DNA from 4 places in the Labrenzia sp. PO1 genome. Region 4 is predicted to be linked to each of the others. Evidence: predicted binding sites of a transcription regulator. Region 4 holds the regulator's gene; each other region holds the start of a gene.
What was found. The regulator PhoB, encoded in region 4, activates phosphate uptake and scavenging genes when phosphate is short. The targets are predictions, from matches to a motif close to TGTCATNNANCTGTCAT.

Region 1: HCG46_RS22915 (esterase-like activity of phytase family protein) is a predicted target of PhoB. The motif match lies at 3,647-3,663, and genes of this name have one in related genera.
Region 2: HCG46_RS22020 (DUF2794 domain-containing protein) is a predicted target of PhoB. The motif match lies at 2,759-2,775, and genes of this name have one in related genera.
Region 3: HCG46_RS25350 (DapH/DapD/GlmU-related protein) is a predicted target of PhoB. The motif match lies at 2,051-2,067, and genes of this name have one in related genera.

The regions. Positions count from the first base shown of each region.
Region 1 is NZ_JAAXCR010000004.1:587,730-592,992, reverse strand. Features, by position in the region: gene HCG46_RS22930 (MarR family transcriptional regulator) at 1-301, opposite strand, end outside; gene HCG46_RS22925 (antibiotic biosynthesis monooxygenase family protein) at 371-769, shown strand; gene HCG46_RS22920 (cytochrome b/b6 domain-containing protein) at 769-1,260, shown strand; gene HCG46_RS22915 (esterase-like activity of phytase family protein) at 1,349-3,568, opposite strand; gene HCG46_RS22910 (multidrug effflux MFS transporter) at 3,796-4,995, shown strand; gene HCG46_RS22905 (pyridoxal-phosphate dependent enzyme) at 5,182-5,263, shown strand, end outside.
Region 2 is NZ_JAAXCR010000004.1:402,681-407,943, forward strand. Features, by position in the region: gene dctP (TRAP transporter substrate-binding protein DctP) at 1-855, opposite strand, end outside; gene HCG46_RS22015 (PLP-dependent aminotransferase family protein) at 982-2,379, shown strand; gene HCG46_RS22020 (DUF2794 domain-containing protein) at 2,844-3,233, shown strand; gene HCG46_RS22025 (Bax inhibitor-1/YccA family protein) at 3,550-4,332, opposite strand; gene HCG46_RS22030 (hypothetical protein) at 4,515-5,263, opposite strand, start outside.
Region 3 is NZ_JAAXCR010000006.1:13,866-19,128, reverse strand. Features, by position in the region: gene HCG46_RS25360 (HD domain-containing protein) at 31-711, opposite strand; gene HCG46_RS25355 (helix-turn-helix transcriptional regulator) at 701-1,270, opposite strand; gene HCG46_RS25350 (DapH/DapD/GlmU-related protein) at 1,359-1,985, opposite strand; gene phnC (phosphonate ABC transporter ATP-binding protein) at 2,385-3,218, shown strand; gene phnD (phosphonate ABC transporter substrate-binding protein) at 3,277-4,191, shown strand; gene phnE (phosphonate ABC transporter, permease protein PhnE) at 4,374-5,222, shown strand; gene phnE (phosphonate ABC transporter, permease protein PhnE) at 5,234-5,263, shown strand, end outside.
Region 4 is NZ_JAAXCR010000002.1:438,020-443,282, forward strand. Features, by position in the region: gene argF (ornithine carbamoyltransferase) at 1-295, opposite strand, end outside; gene HCG46_RS09925 (aspartate aminotransferase family protein) at 295-1,491, opposite strand; gene HCG46_RS09930 (GcrA family cell cycle regulator) at 1,933-2,469, shown strand; gene phoB (phosphate regulon transcriptional regulator PhoB) at 2,796-3,497, opposite strand; gene phoU (phosphate signaling complex protein PhoU) at 3,578-4,273, opposite strand; gene pstB (phosphate ABC transporter ATP-binding protein PstB) at 4,305-5,066, opposite strand; gene pstA (phosphate ABC transporter permease PstA) at 5,114-5,263, opposite strand, start outside.

The DNA of each region.
Region 1 (5,263 bases), on a different contig from region 4:
CCTTGGCCTTGTCGGTCAGGAATATTTCCTGAACCCGGCCGTCTTCTTCACTCGCCCGGCGGGTGATCAAGCCGTCCCGTTCCATCCGGGCCAGGGTGTTTGCCAGCGTTGCCTGTTCGATATCAAGCAATTGCACGAGTTCCTTTTGCGTGCGTCCTTCCTTTGCCCAAAGAGCGACCAGTGCCGGAAATTGGCCCGGCGAAAGGCCTAGCGGCCGGATGCGGCGATGGAGACCGGCGGCAAACAGCCGTGCCATGTGGTTTGCCAGATACCCGGCGGAGGAATCTTTTTCGAAGGTCATCCCTTGCATATACGATAGATAGCACCCTATATAAATAAACATAGCTTGCTATATAATTAGGAGTTCGAAATGACATCACTCTGGACACGCCGTGCCATTCATCTGGCAGCACTTTCCTTCCTGACCGCCAACCTGGGAGTCTCCGCCATGGCGAGTGAAATCAACACCAACGCCCCGGTAACGCTGATCAATTCCTTCGAAGTTCCCGAAGACCGTCTTGCCGATGCAGTTCGCAGCTGGGAACAGGCGCGCGACTTCCTGAAAGAGCAGCCCGGCTACATCACCACGCGCCTGCACCAGTCCCTGTCTCCGCAGGCGAAGTTCCAGCTGGTCAACATCGCGCTTTGGGAAAGTCCCGATGCCTATCAGGCCGCCATCCAGAAACTCGGCAAAAGCGGCATCGTCGCGGAATTCAAGGGCATCAGCTTTCATGCTGCGCTCTACAACGTCATTCGGGAGGATGAGTGATGGCGGCCTTGCCCGTAACCGGAAACAGGCTGCTGCACTGGACGATTGCCGCTCTTACCATCAGCGCCCTGGCTACCGGCTATGCCCTGACGAACAATGAACCGTTTTCGCCAAACCTTCTGAGGACCCATCTGGGACTTGGCTTGTCTGCGGGCCTGCTCGCTCTTGTCCGCACGATCTTTTGGCTGGCAAAGGGGGCCCCTCAGCCGGTGTTCGCCGTTCATTCCGGGTTGCAGCAAGCTATCGGCAAGGGCGTCCACGCTGCCTTGCGCCTCGTACCGCTGCTGCTCCTGGTCAGCGGTATCGGCATGATCGTCCTATCCCGTAGCCTGGAAAAGATTGCGAATGGCACATTGCCGGGACTTGCGGCTTTCGCCGGATTGCCACCGGCAGGCCTGCACCATGCCGCGGCGCTTTTGCTTGCAGCACTCATCGGACTGCACAGTCTTGCTGCCCTGTGGCACTGGCAAAGACGAAGTTTCACGGCTTGAAAATGGCAATGCAGAAAAGGAAAGGCCCGGCTGCATAAAGCGGCCGGACCTTCGCTCAGGTCTTGGGAGGACCTTTGTCTGAAGTGCCTTAGTTCAGGCGGCTTGCCGGGCCGAGGTCGATCAACCGGGTTTCACCCGGTGCATCGTCGACACCGTCATTGTCGGTGACCAGGATCAGACGGCCATCGGCGGTGATCGTCAGGCCTTCCGGCTTGTCGAGAACCCAGCCCTTGCCTTCAGCCAGAGCCGGCAGGAGATCCATGGCGTAGCGCTTCTGGACCACCGGGAGCTCAGATCCGTAGGCGGCCGGGGTCACACCTTCCAGGGAGATCGTGGTGATCTGCTTGATGGCTGCGTCTTCGCCACCCTTGTTGTCGCGCTCCAGAATGGCGAACTTGCCGTCGCCCATGGAGACGATTTCCGACAGGCCGACCCAGCCGCCGGCTGCGCTCTTCGGCTTGTCGAGCGGATAGTGAACGAAGCCCCAGGACTTGTCGGCCGGGTTGTAGATGGCCAGCTTCACCATGCCCTTCGGGTCGTCTTTCCATTCACGCTGAACGGCGACGGCCACCAGCGTCTTGCCGTCCATTTCGAACTCGGCGACGCCTTCAAAGGAGAAACGTGCGGACTGGGCGTTCAGCTCTTCCGGAAGCGTGATTTCTTCCTGAACCTGACCGTCGGTGCCGACCTTCAGCAGCAGGTGCTGCAGTTCCTTGTCCGGATTGCCCTCGGAAGCCAGCCAGAAGCCGCCATCCTTGGAAACAGAGATGCCTTCCAGGTCCAGTTTTGCCTGCTTGCCACCCTGAACGGTTGCATAGGCAACGATTTTTGCCGGTTTGGAAGAGATGTCCAGCGTGTAGATGCGGGCGTCGTCATAGAAGCTGTCGCTGACGGCGTAGAGCTTGTTGCCGTCTTCCGGGTCTGCAGCCAGTGCGGACAATGCGCCCCAGCCGATCGGCGCGCCTTTTTCCGGGTCGGTTTCGGACACGACCATCGGGTAGGACGGAGCGTCCGCACCAAACTTGTAGAGGGAGACCTGCGCGCGAACGTTGTCTTCCGCACTGTCGACCTCGTTGGCAACCACAAACAGGTCACGGCTCGGGATCGCAAGTGAGCCTTCCGGACCGACATGGGTCGGCAGGAACTGGACGAATTCCGGCTCGGCACCGGTGTCCTTGTAGACAGCGACGAAGTTGCCGCGTTCGGAATTGACGAAGATCAGCTTTTCACCGCCGAATTCACCAACCGTCACACCTTCCGGTTCGGTGCCCTTCTTGGACGCGCGCTTGGCCGGATAGTGGCCGTTGGCCATGCCAAGGTGTTCCATCTGGTTGCCGCTGTCGAACAGGACCTCGCCCTTGGTGTTCCAGATGGTGAAGCCGCGCGAACCGCCTTCGTAGTCACCTTCGTTGGCGGTCACGAAACGCTCGTCGTCGATCCAGGCAACCGCATCCGGCTCACGCTTGACGTTTTCGGTCGAACCGGACGCATCACTCATGCGCGCCTTGGACACCGGAATGTTTTCAGCCGAAGCCGTACCGGCGGAGAAATGGCTGACAACTTCACCGGAGGCCAGATCGACCAAGGCGATATGGTTGTTTTCCTGCAGCGTGACGACAACCTGGTTCTGGGAGTTGATCGAAACGAACTCCGGCTCCGGATCGGTCGGCGCAATTTCGGCAAGACCCGTCAGGTCGACAATGCGAACCGCGTCGCAGTTGGTCGGCGTGCCGGTTTCGTCCAGATCGAAGATCGCCAGATGGCCGGCCGGCATCTGCGGGATCACGCCGTCGTTCAGATCTTCGTCGCGCTCGTTCTCGATGGCGATTGCAACAAACTTGCCGTCCGGAGAGATGGCAACGCTGTCCGGCTGACCCTTGGCGTCGCACTTCGCGGTGATCCCAAGACCGTCGAGAGCGATCACGGCCAGATGGCCGGACGCATTGACGTAGTCTTCGGACGTGTTGACGCCGGCATAGGCGAATGTTTCGCCGACGGCGACCGAAGTCGGCTCACCACCAAGCGCGGTGCGGCCCATCGGCTGCAGGTTCAGCGGGTTGGCCGCATTGACGAAAACAATGGCTTCGCCCGGGCTGTCGGTGAAGACGAGCGTGCGGCCGTCCTTCGTGGCGTAGATGATTTCGGCAACGGTTTCGGTGGCCTGATCCACGCCTTCCGGCAGGGTCTTGTAGACCGGGAATGTGTTGATACGCTCGAAATACTCTGCCTGTGCTGCCGACACGGCGCCAAGGCCGAACAGGACTGAAAGGCTGACACCTTTTAAAAAGCGCCCACGAAGGTCCGCCATTGCACTCGCTCCCACAAAATATCGGGTTGATGGTGCGCGCAAGCTAGTGGCCCTGATTACAATATCGGTGACAGTTGCATGAAGCTTTCATGACATCATCCAGCAAGCCTTGAATTTGCATTTCGAGCACTTACATCATATCAAGGCCGGGCGGTGATCTCCGCCACCTCCATCTTCCAGACTTTCCCGCATTTGTGCCTCCGGCGCATTTTTCATCGGATTTTCCAATGCAGATCGGTTTTGTCCGCTCCGCCATTGTGCTGGGGCTTCTCGCTGCTGTCGGTCCATTTGCCATCGACCTCTATCTGCCCGCCATGCCGGAAATCGTGCAGGCATTGCAGACGGACGACGCTGCGGTTCATATGACCTTCACGGTCTATTTCATCGCTTTCGGGTTAGCGCAGTTGATCTACGGTCCGCTGGCCGACCGGTTTGGACGCAAGCTGCCCGCCTTCCTGGGCCTGATCGTCTTCCTCATCGGATCGGTCATGTGCGCGACCGCGGTGGACGTTTCAGCCTTGACATTCGGCCGTTTCGTGCAGGCGCTTGGTGCCGGCGCGCCGATGGTCATCGTGCGGGCCGTGGTCCGCGACCTCCACACCGGACCAAAGGCGACCAGGCTGATGGCTCTGGTGATGCTGGTCTTCAGTGTTTCGCCGATGCTTGCACCGCTCGCCGGCAGCCTGATCATCCAGTTCGGCAGTTGGCGCCTGATCTTTGTGGCCCTGGGCGTGATTTCCCTTCTCGCCATGCTGCAAATGGCCTTCTTGCTGCCCGAAACGCTACCGGCCGAGCGCCGGGGCAAGATCGACCCGACAGCAATGCTGCGCAGCGCCATCTACCTGATGCGTGACAGCAGGTTCATGGGTCTGACGCTGATCGGTGGCTTCTCGCTGGCGAGTTTCTTCGTCTTCATCGCTGCCGCACCGCTGGTCTACATGACCCAGTACCAGTTGACGCCGACAGCCTTCAGCCTTGTTTTCGCGCTGAACGCGATCGGCTTCTTTGCGTCTTCCCAGTTTGCCGCCTCGCTTGGTGAGCGCTTCGGCATGGGCAGAGTGGCATTGAGGGCCGTCAGCGGATTTGCGGCAGCCAACGTCCTGCTGGTCATTCTTGTGTGGAGCGGCATCGACGACCTGCCGGTTCTGATGGCGCTCTTCTTCATCGGCAACACCTGCCTCGGCCAGGTCATTGCTCCGGTGATGGTCATGGCGCTGGAAGAACATGGCGAACATGCCGGCATGGCATCCTCCCTCGGTGGCACCTTCCAGATGGTTGCCGGTGGCGTGATGATCCTCGTCTGCAGCCCGTTCTTCGACCGGACAGCTTTGCCATTGGTTGGCGCGGTTGCCGCCTGTGCGCTCATCGCCCTGGTCATCGCACTGCTGACCCTGCGCACGTCGCGCGAAGGCCAGGCAGTCGCCTGACGCGACAACCTTGAAACCAGCCCGCCGGAGAAACGTTACACGAGCTCTTCGGCGGACTGCCGCATCTGACGGAACGAAACGCTGCCCAGACGGCCTGCTTTGGTTCCTATCCGTCATTTTCCGAAAGTCGCTTGCAACCGGCCTTCAGAGCTGCTGACCTGCCTGGGAAACCGCGCGGGGCAGATAATGAAAACACTGAAAAATCCTTTCCTCGGCAAAGGCCTTCCCGAGCAAAGCGGGCTTGCGGATGGATCCGTGTCGCAGGACG
Region 2 (5,263 bases), on a different contig from region 4:
ATCGACATTCTGCACCATGATGTGCTGGCGCAGCGATCCGGAGATCTCCCGAGCCGCAACGGCAAGCGCCGCCTTGTAGTCGTCCGGCAGCGCGTCATAGGCGCCCTGGTTGGCGACATAGCTGGTGGCGGTGGTCGGCTGGTGCACGCCCGGCAGGATGATGAACTTGGCGACTTCGCCAAGGCCTGCTTCGTAGTTGGCGGTGAGATCGCCGCGGTCGGCAAAATCGATCAGGCCTTTTTCAAGCGCCGTATAGACTTCCGCCGTCGGCAGCGGGGTCACGGAAACGCCCTGGTCGGCCATGACCGCGGAAGCGAGCCCGACAAAGCGGCCCTTCTTGCCGGCCATGTCGGCGATGGTTTCCATCTTGACGGTCGAGTGGATCGGCTCTTCGCCATAGACGGTGGGGGCAATGTAGAAGAGACCGGCCCTTGCATAGGCTTCGCGGGCGAGATCCAGACCACCCTTTTCGTAGAACCAGGCTTCATACTGGTCGGACTCGGGGAAGCCGAACGGGATGGTGGACGTGAAGGCAAATGCCGGGATCTTGCCGGCTTCGTAGCCGTCGAAGGTCTTCATCAGCTGGAAGGCGCCGGCGCGAACGGCATCGAATGCCTGGTTGGCAGGCACGAGCTGGCCGGCGGAGAACAGCGTGATCTTGAAGTTGCCGTCGGTCAGTTCGCTGACGCGCTCGACAAACTTCTTCTCGAATTCGAAAGGTGTGGTGCCGGCGTCCCAGAGAGCCTGCATGCGCCACTCAACCGCATCCTGTGCCTTGGCCGCAATCGGTGCTGCGAGGGCGGTGCCGCTAACGGCTGCACCTGCAAGAAGGCTGCGTCTACTTACTTTGGTCATTTTTCCCTCCCAAGGAAATTGCCATTTGCTGGCGTAATGGGCAAACTGTCATAAAATTGATTGGGACAATCAAGGGACAGTTGTTGGATTTATGGGCAGCACTGTCCCAGTGAATTTTGAGGGACAATGAGGGTTACGGGTAGCGGTCGGAAACTGTCTCGCGTCGATCAGATCGTCGAGAAAGTCGCGCTGATGCTGGAGGCAGGGGCATACAAGACGTTTGAGCGGTTGCCTTCCATTCGTCAGGCCGCGCGGGAGAACGGCGTTTCGAAAAACACGATGGCGGAAGCTTACGACCGGCTGGTCGCCCGAGGGCTACTGGAAGCGCGGGCCGGCTCCGGATACTACATGTCACAGGTCGGACCGGCTTCCAAGACCCCGCCAGCGCCACATGTCACGGCTGCGGTTGACGGCATGTCGTTGCTGCGGGAGCAGCTGGAACAGCATTATGAAGTGCGTCCGGGAGATGGGCGCCCGCCGCCGTCGTGGATGGAGGGGGCGGAGCTGCGCCGCCATTTCGCCAACGCCAAGACGCCTTTTCCCGAAGCGATCGAATTCGGCTACGGCAGTTCGTGGGGATATGGTCCGTTAAGGGACCGGCTGCGGATGCAGTTGCTGGAGCGGTCGATCCCGGCCGATCCGCAAGGGCTTCTTTTGACCCATGGCGTCAACCATGGCCTGGATCTGATCATCCGGCATCTGACGGAGCCTGGCGATACGGTTTTTGTCGATGAGCCGGGCTATTATCCGCTCTTTTCCAAGCTGACCTTCGCCAAGGTGCAGATTGTCGGTATCCGGCGGGACAGGGACGGTCCGGACCTGGAAGACCTGACCGCCAAACTCGCTCTTTACCGGCCGAAGATGTTTGTCACCCAGTCCCATGGCCACAATCCGACCGGCGGTTCCCTGTCACCTTCGCGGTCATTCGGGTTGATGCAGCTTGCCGAGCGCTGGGGGTTTCTCCTGGTAGAGAACGATGCGCTTGCCGACATTCTTCCGGCCACGCTGCCAAGGCTGGCGGCGCTGGACCAGCTGGAGCGGGTGCTTTATCTCGGTACTTTTTCCAAGACACTGTCGGCCAGTCTCAGATGCGGTTACGTGGCTGGAAATCCGGACATCATCCGCCAGCTTGCCGATATCAAGATGCTGACGGTGGTCAATTCATCCGACCACGTCGAACGCTTCGTGTTCAATCTGATGCAGGCCGGCCATTATCTGAGACATCTGCGGCGTCTCAGGAGCCGGGTGGAAGACGCCTACAAGGCATCCTTCGGGACACTGGAGGCGATCGGGTTGTCTGTGCGGGAGTGCTCCATACCCGGGTTCTATCTCTGGGTGGAGTTTCCCGATGATGTGGATGAAAGGGAACTGTGCGCCGCAGCCAGCAAGCAAAGCATCTTCATTGCACCGGGCGCCGTCTTCTATCCGAACCGGGAGACCCGGCAGAAGCCGGCAATGCGGGTCAACGTCGCCTATGGAACCGATGCGCGGTTCCTGTCGTTCCTCAGGGATTTTCTGAAGTAGTTTGAAAGCAGAAGAACAGGCAGGGCCACAAATGAAAAGGGCCGGCATAATGCCGGCCCTTCAGTTGCCCTGATGTTTGACTCACTAAATCTGGTTGGCCAGTAAAAACCCCGGGGGGCTGGGGGGCTAATGCATTCCGCGGCTTCTACGGGCCATACCCATCAGGGTATGATCCTAATATGGGTGTCTAAAATGGCTGGCCAAGGGCTGGAATGCGGCAAAATCAAGGAAATTTATGCATTCTTTCTTGGCAAAGTGCCGTTGCGTTCGTTTTTGCACTTCTTCCCGTAAAACTTATTGGCAAAATTACTCTGGTTTCGGACCTCTGTCTGTCAATATGACGTTGCGGGCTTGCCAGAATGGCTAAAGAAGACGCATCATGACAGCCAGGTGACAGGCGTCTCCCGACGATTCTCTTGTCGGTTACCTGTTAGCAGCGAAACCGCGAACGGAATGGAGGCGGAATGAGCGAAGCCGACGACAGCGCGTTTCAGCGTGGTGCGGGTGCAAGCCCGTCGCCACAACATCAACCGGCTCCCCCTCCCAAACCCATTGTTGCATTCAACAGGCGCGAACTCGATGTCATTCTGAGGCTCTATGGGCGCATGGTCGCCGACGGCGAGTGGCGGGACTATGCCATCGACCTCCTGAAGGACCGGGCAATCTTCTCCGTGTTTCGCAGATCTTCCGAAATGCCGCTTTACAGGATCGAGAAGGACCCGAAGCTTGCCCGCCGCCAGGGCGCTTATTCGGTCGTGGCGACCGGGGGCATGATCCTGAAGCGTGGCCACGATCTGGCGCAGGTGTTGAGGGTTCTGGAGAAGAAAAAACATCTTCGGGTGGTCGACGCCTGACCAGGCATCCGGTCAGTCAGCTGATGGCCGGATGAGGTTCATTTCCCCTGCGTTGATCCGGTCACAGGCATGTTCCTTGATGGTGGCGTCAATGACCGGCTGATGCTGGTCGGTTACCCACTGGCCGCGGACCAGACGATTGGTTCGACCAAGCCTGGCAGCGCAGTGTTCTGCCGCTTCATTCCATTGATTTGCGCAAGGCTTGCGTTGACGCCCATTGACGCAAGTGTCGGCGTGCGATGTGTCGGACAGTCGTGCGGTCACAAAAAAGCCCGGCACAAGGCCGGGCTTTTCCGTTTGTTCAGTTTGGCTGCGCTTAGTCGCGGTTGCCGAACAGCTGCAGCAGCATGATGAACAGGTTGATGAAGTCGAGGTACAGACGCAGCGCGCCCATGACGGACTTCTTCGTAGCGACTTCACCGCTGTCGCCTTCGTAGTACATTTCCTTGATCTGCTGGGTGTCGTAGGCGGTCAGGCCGGCGAACACCAGAACACCGATCACGGAGATGGCGAACTGCAGGGCGGAAGATGCCATGAAGATGTTGACCAGCGACGCGATCACGATACCGATCAGGCCGATGAACAGGAACGAGCCCCAGCCGGACAGGTCCTTCTTCGTGGTGTAGCCGAACAGGCTCAGCGCGCCGAAGGTACCGGCGGTGATGAAGAAGACCTGAGCGATCGAACCCGGGGTGTAGACCAGGAAGATCGAGGACAGGGAGATACCCATTACGGATGCGTAGACCAGGAAAAGGGTCCGCGCTGCGCCGGCACTCATGGACTGAATGCGGAAGGACAGCCAGAACACCATTCCGAGCGGTGCGAGCATGACAACCCATTTCAGCGGGCTGCCGTAGATGGCAACACCCAGCTGGGTGAGCATGCGGCCGTTGCCAAGGCTGGCGACAGCAGAGTTCGGATCGGTGGTCGTTGCAAGCATGACCGTTGCCAGCGCAAGAAAGCCGGTCAGCGCAAGGCCGATGGTCATGTAGTTATAGACGCCCAGCATGTAGGAGCGCAGGCCCTGATCGATGCCGGCCTCGGCGCGTGCGCCGGCGACGGTATACGCGCCTTGAGATTGACGGTCATAGGTCGACATGGTCGTAAAAATCCCCTTCTAGATAGACGTGCGCATGCAATCGCGCATGCAACACAACTCCCTCAACATATGGGAAAAGCCTATCCCGAGCACAAGTCGAATTCGATGAAAAATTCGTAATCTTTGCGCTCAGGACGTATTATTTGAACCTATCCTTAAAAACAGGCTCAGATTCAGTCGTATTATTTCATGGCTTTCAGTCGGGATTCGATCTGCCGGTCGCAGGTGCCGCCGGGGTTGCGAACGATTTCTTCCGACGCGAAATCGAGGATTTCCTTTTCCGGATCCTGCATCTGCTCGACAGTCACACCGGGCTTGAACCACTGCAGAACCGCATAGTCGCCGCCGGCATCGGTGAGGAAAGCGATCGGCTTGCCATTTTCTGTAATGCCCATGCGGCCGACGCGGACTTCCGCAATCGATACCTTGCGCGCTTCTCCGTCGATGGTCAGCCGGTTTTTCGACACGTTCAGTTTCTTCAGCTTGGAGCCTTCAGTGCCGACCCAGTTACCGTAGAAGCGCTTGCCTTTTTTCTCGACGGAAAGGCAGGAGTTCTCGAAATTCGGGATGGAGAGACGGACGGCGGAAACCTCGATCGGATCCTCGCCCTTGGGCGCCAGCGTGTATTTCATTGCGTTGTCGCCGGTGCGGTACACCCGGATGCCGACCGGCGTATAGCCGGAATCATTCATCGAACGGGTGAAGAAATCGAACTGGTTGGCGTCGTTGGTGCCGGCCCGGCGATAGAGCCAGCGCTTCGGCAAACCGTTTTCGAAGACCAGCCAGTCACTGACGACGAGGCCGCGCGGGCCTTCCGGCGTGTTCAACTGCCAGACCCCGGTATGAAACGGGCTTTCCGCCGACGCGGCAGGGGCGAAAGCCATAGCGGCAACTGCGGACAGGGCTGCAGCCCCGGCAATGGTCTTCAAAC
Region 3 (5,263 bases), on a different contig from region 4:
CACCCTTGAGCGGCAAAGTCTCTGGTGCAATCAGGCGATTTCCCGTCCTGCGCCCGTCATCATGGTGCGGGTAAGCTCGTCGACTTCGTCACGCAACTGGCGCGTGAGAGCACTGCAATCGGTGCGATCACGGCCGTAACCCAGGTTGAACTCATAAAATGAAGGCGCTTGCCTTGGCATCAGAACGTGCTGAAGCATGGTCTCCAGCTTGTCGAACGCCTTGGCAAGTCGGGCTTCGACGGTTCGTGCCGCTGCATACTCATCCCAGAGGGAGGTTAGCTCCCCAGCCACGTCACCCGGCAGCGGTTCACACAAGGTCAGGAAGTCCCGCCTCTCGCGTTCCTGCCGGTCGTCACCCGGCGTCTGGAGTGGAGCGGGGACATCTCCGGAGATGGCTTCGCCCAGGTCATGCACAAGCGTCAGCTTCAGGAGTTTGAGCAAGTCGACTTCTTTCAGCTCTGGTTCGAACAACAGAACCATCAAGGCCAGTCGCCAGCTATGTTCGGCAGTGCTCTCCGGCCTGCCGCCGGTTGTCGTTCCCGAGCGAAGCGTGTCCTTCAGCTGCTCTGCAGCCTGAAGGAAGTCCAGCAGGCCCGTCAGTCTGGTATGGGAAATTTCAGGAAGATCGAGGGAAGGGGGCGTCTTTGTCATGGTGGCCAGATTATTGCGGGCCACCGCGCCAGGCGAGTTACCGCATAATTTATGCGGCATCCTGTTCTTCACGGACCAGCCGCGCAAACCGTCCGTCTGACAGCGGCAGGCGCGAAATCCGGATGGTGCTCTCAGGGATGGTCATTTCCGGGAAATCAACGTGTTCCGTTCGGTAGACAATGTCAGGAGCATCCGGCTCGAACCAGCCATAGTCGGTCAGTCTGTGCTCCGTTGCCCGGATGCCTGCGGACGCAAAACGCCACAGGGGCCGGTTCAGAAACTCGTTCACCGGTGCGCGCCATTCGCAGGCACGCGGTACGGACATGGCCAGCAGCCTGTGTGTGAGGTCGCAGACCAGATGCACGGGAACTGCGGACCGGGAGACAAGATCAAGCAGGGCCTTGTCGGCGGCGCTCTCCGGACGTGCCCTCAGCAGACAGGTGATCTTCGCCCTGTCGCTGTCGTCCGGCTGCGACATGCCACTCTCCCAGCGCGATATCCTCGTCTGCGAGACGCCGAGTTCATGCGCCAGAGCTTCCTGCTTGACCCGGTTCAGTACGCGCCAGCGCCGCAGCGACGGTCCAAGACTGCTTTCTAGAACGGCGGTTTCTGTTTGCATGGTGCAAGTGTAACGCGTCCCGGGAATTTTGTGCAGCGGGAAAAGAAGGCACGGCTCACCTGAGCAGGTGTCCGCGCCACCAGCGGGATCAGCGGTACTTCTCGATGAATGCGTCGATCGACAACTTGCGAAAATCGGGCAGCCGCTGCTTCAGCTCTTCTTGGGACCAGTCCCACCAGGAGATATCGATCAGCGCCTGTTCCTGCTGTTCGGTAAAACGCCGTTTGATTTCCCTGGCGGCCACACCGCCAACAACGGTGTAGGGGGCGACATCCTTGGAAACGACTGCCCCGGCTGCAACAATAGCTCCGGTGCCGATCGAGACGCCGGCAAGCACCGTGACATTGTGGCCGATCCACACATCATGGCCAATGGTGACCCAGTCGTCCTTGCGCCACTGGAAGAAATCCGCGTCGTCTTCGCCAAGGTCATAGGCAGCAGCGCGGTAGGTGAAGTGGTGCTGTGAGGCGCGCCAGGTTGCGTGGTTTCCCGGATTGATGCGGACGCGACGGGCGATGGAACAGAACTTGCCGATAGTCGACCAGACGACATCGCCTTCCTGCACGATATAGGAATAGTCCCCCATGCTGCTTTCGCGCATTTCCGTGCGTGCGCCAACCTCGGTCCAGATGCCGAGATCACAATTCAGCACCCTGGCCTCCGGGTGAATGTTCGGGGCTTCGGTCAGGGAAGGCTTCTGGGTCGGGGCGGACATGGATGCTCCATATAGCGTTGGAAGGAGTGCGGAAACGGTTTGTAGCCGTGTTGCTGGCACCGGTCGTGACGCTTTGATGACACTGGCGTGACTCCCGTCACTTTTTTTGCATGCATCCACAGCGGTGAAAGCGGCATTTGGCGGGTAGAAGCCTTGTATTTGAGCACTGATTTCCGAGTAAATTTTAGCCAGGAATGTGTGACGCCAAGGGGGCTCGGAAAGCGCTGAGAGCGCTGCGGAATTCCCGCCGGAGATGGTTGTTCTGCCGATGCTTCAGGCAGGGATGTCATTGATTTGTCATAAAATTTTGAGCTCCCCGACAAAGGAATGTCATTTTTCTGTAATGGTCCGGTGGCTCTTGTCGCGCAGCACGACGAACACAACGGACAGGGCTGGCGCGTGATTCAATTTCAGGAAGTCACCAAGACCTTCGGGTCTCGGACCGCGGTCAACAAAGTAAGTTTTAATATCGAAAAACCGCAGATGGTCGGGATCATCGGTCGCTCCGGTGCCGGCAAGTCAACCTTGCTGCGCATGATCAACCGGCTGACCCCCGCCAGCGCCGGACAGATCCTGTTCGATGGCCGGGACATTCTCAGCCTGAAAGGCGGCATGATGCGCCGCTGGCAGCGCGACTGCGCCATGGTGTTCCAGCAGTTCAACCTGGTGCCGCGCCTGGATGTTGTCACCAACGTCATGTTGGGGCGCCTCAACGGTCACGGCACCTTGAAGAGCCTCTTCAACATCTTCAGCCAGGAAGACGTCAATTCCGCGCTTGGTGCGCTCGACAGACTGGGCATTGCCCAGGAAGCCACCAAGCGGGCCGAGGAGTTGTCCGGTGGTCAGCAGCAGCGTGTTGCGATTGCCCGCGTTCTTATGCAGGACCCGCACATGATCCTGGCGGACGAGCCGATTGCTTCGCTCGATCCGATGAATGCCAAGATCGTCATGGATGCGCTGCGTGAGATTCACGAGCGCGACAACAAGATCGTCATCTGCAACCTGCACACGCTCGACACTGCCCGGACCTATTGCGACCGGGTGATTGGCATGCGCGACGGTTTCCTCGTGTTCGACGGGGCGCCGGAAGCGCTGACCACGGCTGTCGCACGCGAAATCTACGGTGCTGATGAGAGCTTTAACGAGGCGGCGACATCCACCGCCATCGATGCCGGCCAGTCCGGTTCCAGAGAATCCGCCGGTGCGATGACCCCGGCGGCAGCAGCGGTCTGATCCGGCTGCGCACCCGCTTAACGTCATCAAAATTGAGAACTCTCGGGGAGTGTCCCAAATGAAACTCGTTGCTAAAGTTGCTGCGCTTGCTGCTGTCAGCATGATCGCTCTGAACGCTTCTGTTGCCGGTGCAGCGGAAATCACGGAATTCCGTATCGGCCTGCTCGGCGGCGAAAATGCTTCCGACCGTCTGCGTGCCAACGAATGCCTGCGCGAAAAGACCGAGGAACTGCTCGGCGTTCCGACAAAGCTGTTTGCTCCGGCAGACTACAACGGCGTTATCGAAGGCCTGCTCGGCGGTAACCTCGACATGGCCTGGCTCGGTGCTTCCGGCTACGCAAAAGTCTTCCTGACCGACCCGGAAGCCGTTGAGCCGGTTCTGGTCAAGGTCAACAACGACGGCAGCTATGGCTACTACTCCATCGGTTTTGCCCGCGTCGACAGCGAGATCAACTCCCTGGAAGACATGAAGGGCAAGACCTTCGGCTTTGGTGACCCGAACTCCACGTCCGGTTACCTGATCCCGTCCATCGAAATCCCGAAACTCGGCTACTCCATGAAGCCGGGTGAGTATTTCTCCGACGTCGTCTTCACCGGTGGTCACGAGCAGACCATCGTTGCCGTATTCAACGGCGACATTGCCGGCGGCGTGACCTGGGCTGACGGTCTTGGCGAATGGGAAGACGGCTACAATTCCGGCGCTCTGCGCAAGGCAACCGATGCGGGTCTGGTCGACATGACCGAGATCAAGGAAATCTGGCGTTCGCCGGTGATCCCGGAAGGCCCGGTTGTCCTGTCCAAGAAGCTGCCGGACGACATCAAGGCAAAGATGACCGAGCTGATGGCCAACCTCGTCAAGGAAGACAAGGAATGTGGTTACGGCGTGATGGCCGGTGAAGCACGCGGCTTCGAACCGATCACCCATGCGGCTTACGAATCCATCGTCGCTGCCCGCAAGGCAAAGAGCGAGTAATCGGAATTTCCGATCTCCGCGCGGGCCGGTCTCCGGCCCGCGTTTTCTCAAGTATCGGCCAGCGGAATCGACTTTCCGCCAGAAGTGGCTCCACAGGGCCAGGATCGCCAGGTTTCGAAGGGTTGATCCAGCTAAGCCACCCCGCTTCGGATGAAGTGAGCATCAAGTAAAGGTCCCAAACAATGGCTGTTGCCGCACTCGAGCAGGAAATCCTGTCCATGCGCAAACGCCGCCAGCTCTATTCGTTGATAGGGTTGCTGCTGGTCGTAGCGGTTCTGGTCTCCGGTTATTCGAAATCCAATTCGATGAATTCCGGCGGATTTATTCAGGGTCTTTCCAAGTTCTTCGACTATCCGGGCGAGATCGTCGTTGAAGCCTTTGAAGCCGGCCCGGCCTTTTTCTCGCTGATGCTGCAGTTCGTTCCGGCCATGCTGGAAACCTTGAACATTGCCGCAGTTGCGACCCTTCTGGGCGGCGCGATGGCGGTGGTGCTGGCGATGGCCTCCACACGCAATGTCGACAGCTGGGGACCGTTGATCCCGGTAGTCCGCCGCATCATGGACATCACACGTGCCTTTCCCGAACTGATCATTGCGCTGTTCCTGATCTTCGTACTCGGCTCCAGCCCTGTACCAGCCATGATCGCTGTTGCGTTTCATACCGCAGGTGCGCTCGGCAAACTCTTTTCCGAAGTGAACGAGAACATCGACCGCAAGCCCATCGAGGGCCTGTCGGCCTGTGGGGCCAGCTGGCTGCAACGCATCCGGTTTGCGGTGCTGCCCCAGGTGGCGCCGAACTATCTCAGCTATTTCCTGCTGCGCCTTGAAATCAATGTGCGTGCTTCTGCCATTCTCGGCTTCGTTGGCGCTGGCGGCATCGGCCAGGAACTTCGCCGCACGATCGGCTGGGGCAAGGGTGCAGGCGATGAAACCGCCGCTATCTTCGTCCTTCTGTTCATAACCATCATGGCCATCGACCAACTGTCGTCCTATCTGCGCGGCAAGCTGGTCGGGTCCGGCCGGGCGCATTGAGGGGAAATCTCATGACCGTCGATACGCTCGAAACACCCGTC
Region 4 (5,263 bases):
GAACCTGCGCCGTATCGGCTATTGTCTCTCCGCGGCCGAGCTGCATTTCCGCACCGGTCAGCATCAAGGTCTCGCCGCCAAGCTCGCGCATGCCGACATCGAAGGAAATGCGCGTACGGGTCGACGGTTGCTCGAAGATCATGGCCAGCACCTTGCCGGCCAGAGGGCCCTGGCCGCGATGCACGCCGTTACGGCTCGACTTGATCTTCCGGCTGGTGTCCAGGATGGCGCGCAGTTCGTCGCCTTCGAAGTCCGTCAGATCCAGAAAGTTCCGGTAGGTTCCGTTTGCGGTCATCAGGCCGCTCCTTCCGCCAATTTCGCTTCCATGGCGACAGCAGCCTGTTCCAGGCGCTCGACAGCAATGGAAATTTCCTCTTCGCTCATGGTCAGCGGCGGCATGATGCGCACCACGTTATCGCCGGCAGGAACTGCCAGCAGACCGGCTTCACGGGCTGCAAGCACATAATCTGCTACCGGCACCACGCATTTCAGACCGAGCATCAGGCCGTTGCCGCGCACTTCGGCCAGAACGTCCGGATGGCCGTCCACCAGTCCGGCCAGCTTCTGCTTGAAGCTGAGCCCCTTCTGACGGACACCTTCCAGGAACCCGTCTTCCAGAACGACGTCCAGAACGGCATTGCCGACTGCCATGGCCAGCGGATTGCCGCCAAAGGTGGTGCCGTGTGTCCCGGGGGACAGCGCCGCAGCGGTTTCTGCCGTTGCAAGACATGCGCCCATCGGGAACCCGCCACCGATACCCTTGGCGATTGCCATCAGGTCCGGTTCCACGCCCGTCCACTGGTGAGCGAACAGCTTGCCGGTCCGTCCGACACCGGTCTGGATCTCGTCGAAGATCAGCAGAATGCCGTTGTCATCACAGATCTTGCGCAGCGCACGCAGGAAATCGGCCGGAATTTCGCGGATACCGCCCTCGCCCTGCACGGGCTCGATCGCGATCGCGGCCGTTTGCGGACCGATGGCATCTTTCAGCGCATCAAGATCTCCTGCCGGCACCTGGTCGAAACCGGGAGCCTTCGGGCCAAAGCCTTCAAGATATTTCGCCTGGCCGCCAGCCGCGATGGTCGCGATGGTCCGGCCATGGAAAGCGCCTTCGAAGGTCACGATGTGGAACCGCTCGGGGTTGCCGTTGTCATAATGATAACGGCGCGCGCATTTGATGGCAGCTTCCATCGCTTCCGCACCGGAATTCACGAACAGCACCTTGTCGGCAAAGGTTTCCGCGCACAGGCGCTGCGCCAGCCGTTCGCCATCCGGGATCTGGTGCAGGTTGGAGGTATGCCACAGCTTGGCTGCCTGATCCTGCAATGCCTTGACCAGATGCGGATGGGCATGACCGAGTGCGTTGACCGCGATGCCGGAACCGCAATCGAGGAATCGTCGGCCATCGGTGGTAACCAGCCAGACGCCTTCCCCATGATCGAAAGACAGGTTCGATCTTGCGTAATTTCCGAATAGTGCAGTCGCGGACATAACCTCGTTTGTCTCCTTTAAACGCCCCTGCTGTCCCCTGCGTCGCCCCGACGCCGGGCCGTCACCTTGAAAAGATGCCGAAGGGCCAAAACGCAACGTGCCGCCCCGATGAGGCGGCACGCAGCGGCTTTCTTATACACTGCCGGTACCATGCACTGTCAATGGAAATGGCGCACAAGACATTTCATGTGCCGCGGAGGGCGGATTTCATAAAATTCTCAATGACCTCGCCATAATTGGGGAAAAGTCGTTTCATCCCCAACTGGTTTGGGTCGAGTGGTTGCCTGACAAATTAACGTTATTGTAACCTCTCAGCAATCAGACACGAGATCTCGTGAGGCAAATCACCAAGAGGCACTAGATCTGCCAGCATTAAGCGTGCTTGCGCATGCTTAACACGGGGTTAATGGCCGCAGGACGGTCAAACTAAAGGGTGCGGCAATGAGTTGGACAAACGAACGAGTTGAGCTTCTCAAAAAGCTTTGGGGCGACGGCTTGAGCGCAAGCCAGATCGCAGGCGAACTGGGTGGTGTTACCCGTAACGCCGTGATCGGCAAGGTGCACCGCCTTGGCCTGTCCGGCCGCGCCAAGTCCACCTCTTCAAGCGCCAAGCCGCGCCGGCCGCGCACCGCAGCTCCTGCAACGGGTGCAGCGCCGAAGAAACCGACGACGTCACATCCGCAGTCGATCGGCGCAACGGCCCTGAAAGCAGACATCTCGCCTGCACCAGTGGTGGCTGCCAAGCCGCGCGTAGAGCCGATTGCAGAGCTCGTTCCGATCTCGCAGCGGGCTACCATCCTGACGCTGACCGAGCGGACCTGCAAATGGCCGATTGGCGACCCGGCGACCGACGACTTCTACTTCTGCGGCCGCCAGTCCGATGCCGGCGTCCCCTACTGCGCTCATCACTGCAAGATCGCGTATCAGCCGGTCGCCGACCGCCGCCGCGATCGCAAGACGATGGCTCAGGCAGGCTGATAGCCTCGCACCTAACCAATTCATGAGAAAGCCCGCCATCTGGCGGGCTTTTTTTTGTTTGGGCCTTCCATTGACCAGATGCCCGACCCCGACCAGTGACCTCCCACGGCTTGTTCTTGGCACCGCTCCATGCCGTTTCCGTTCCATCAAAACAAACCTTGTTTGACCACTCCGCCACGACAGGGACCGCAGGATCAGCCCCGACACCGACACAACTGATGGGGTTGTCGCAGAAGAGAACCTTGCTCCGCGAAAGGCACATAACCGCTGAGAAACAAAAAGCCCGCTAGAAAGCGGGCTCCTTAATTCCATTCTGCAAGTTGCCCTCAGGCAGTGGCAGAGGTGAACTGGTCATTGAAGGCGTATCCGGCACCACGGACGGTACGGATAGGATCCTTTGCCTTGCCCTTGTTCAGAGCCTTGCGCAAGCGACCGACGTGAACATCGACAGTGCGTTCGTCCACGTAGACATCGTGACCCCAGACCCCATCCAGCAGTTGTTCGCGGGAGAAGACACGGCCAGGCGATGTCATCAGGAATTCCAGCAGGCGGAATTCCGTCGGCCCCAGGTGTATTTCCTTGGTGTTGCGGCGAACGCGGTGCGTTTCACGATCCAGTTCGATATCGCCGGACCGCAACATGCTGGACACCACTTCCGGGCTTGCCCGGCGCAGGATGGCGCGCACGCGGGCCATCAATTCCGGTACCGAGAAGGGCTTGACCACGTAGTCGTCGGCACCGGTCGACAGGCCGCGGATGCGCTCTGCTTCCTCACCGCGTGCCGTCAGCATGATGACCGGCAGGCGCTCGGTGTCCTCGCGCGCCCGCAGGCGGCGGCACAGTTCAATTCCGGACAGGCCCGGCAGCATCCAGTCGAGCAGCAACAGATCCGGCAGGCTTTCCCGCAGGCGGATTTCCGCCTCGTCACCCCGGACACAGGACTCGACCGAGTACCCTTCCGCTTCCAAATTGTATCTCAATAGAAGGCTGAGCGGTTCTTCGTCTTCAACGATGAGCACCTTCGGCATACATCTCGCTCCAATTACCGCAACCGGCGCCGAAGCGCCGGCCGTTAAGATCTTCTGCAAATCCGACGATTACCGGCGGGTCAGACCGCGCCTGTTTCGTCGACCTTTGCCCGGTCTTCCGGCAAACGCTCGCCAGTGACCATGTAGTAGACGTTCTCGGCGATATTCGTCGCGTGATCGCCGATGCGCTCGATGTTCTTTGCGCAGAACAAGAGATGGACGCACTGGGTAATGACCCGCGGGTCTTCCATCATGTAGGTCAAGAGTTCGCGAAAGATCGACGTGTAGATCGCGTCGACTTCGGCGTCGGCTTCCTGAACCCGGCGGGCGGCTTCCGCATCCTTGCGGGCGTAGGCATCCAGCACCTGCTTGAGCTGCGAAAGAGCGAGTTCCGTCATGTGCTCCACACCGATCGCGAGCTTCTTGGACTGCAAGTCGCTGTCGATGGCGATGACGCGCTTGGCAACGTTCTTGGCAAGATCGCCAACACGCTCCAGGTCATTGGCAATGCGCGTTGCGGCGGTGATTTCACGCAGGTCCTGCCCCATCGGCTGACGACGGACGATCAGCTCGATCAGCTTCACTTCAAGTTCGTTGTAAAGGCTGTCCAGACGGACATCGCCCTTGATCGTCGCCTTGGCAAGCTCCAGATCCTGCGACACCAGCGCGGACACCGCATCGGCGAAAGCCTTTTCGGCAATACCACCCATTTCGGCAACCTTGCCGGCCATGGCCGTCAGTTCGTCATCGTAAGCCGAGACTGTATGTTCAGACATCCTGTGTCCCCTTCAGAAACCTAAAAAATGCTTAGCCGAAGCGGCCCGTAATATAGTCCTGCGTACGCTTGTCCTTCGGATTGGTAAAGATGTCCTCCGTCAGACCTTCCTCCACCAGAACACCCAGATGGAAGAACGCGGTACGCTGAGACACACGGGCAGCCTGCTGCATCGAGTGGGTCACGATCACGATGGTGAAGTTTTCCCGCAGTTCGTCGATCAGCTCTTCCACCTTCGCGGTCGCGATGGGGTCAAGCGCCGAGCACGGTTCGTCCATCAGGATCACTTCCGGGCTGACGGCAATCGCACGGGCAATGCACAGACGCTGTTGCTGACCGCCCGACATGCCGGTGCCCGGCTCGTCCAGACGGTTCTTGACTTCTTCCCAAAGCCCGGCCTTCTGCAGGCTGGAGGCAACGATTTCATCAAGCTCGGACTTGTTGCGGGCCAGACCATGGATCCGCGGACCGTACGCAATGTTGTCGTAGATCGATTTGGGAAACGGGTTCGGCTTCTGGAAAACCATGCCGACCTTGGCGCGCAGCTGTACGGGATCGACCTTGGGATCGTAGATGTCCTCACCGTCGATCTTGATCGACCCTTCCACACGGCAGATGTCGATGGTGTCGTTCATGCGGTTGATCGTCCGCAGGAACGTCGACTTGCCACACCCGGACGGACCGATGAAGGCAGTCACGGACCGCGGCTGAATCTCGATGTCCACGTCCTTGATGGCGTGGGTATCGCCATAATAGACCTGCACCTTGTTCGCGGAAATTTTGCTGTCGGTCATGGTTTTCGCCTGTTCAAAATTCGGCATCTCGTTCATCGGAGCAATCCTTACCAGCGGCGTTCAAACCTGCGGCGCAGGATGATAGCGATAATGTTCATGGTCATGAGGAAGACCAGCAGCACGATGATCCCGCCCCAAGCGCGTTCATAGAAAGCCGGGTCGGCGCGTTTCGCCCACTCGTAGATCTGGGCCGGCAT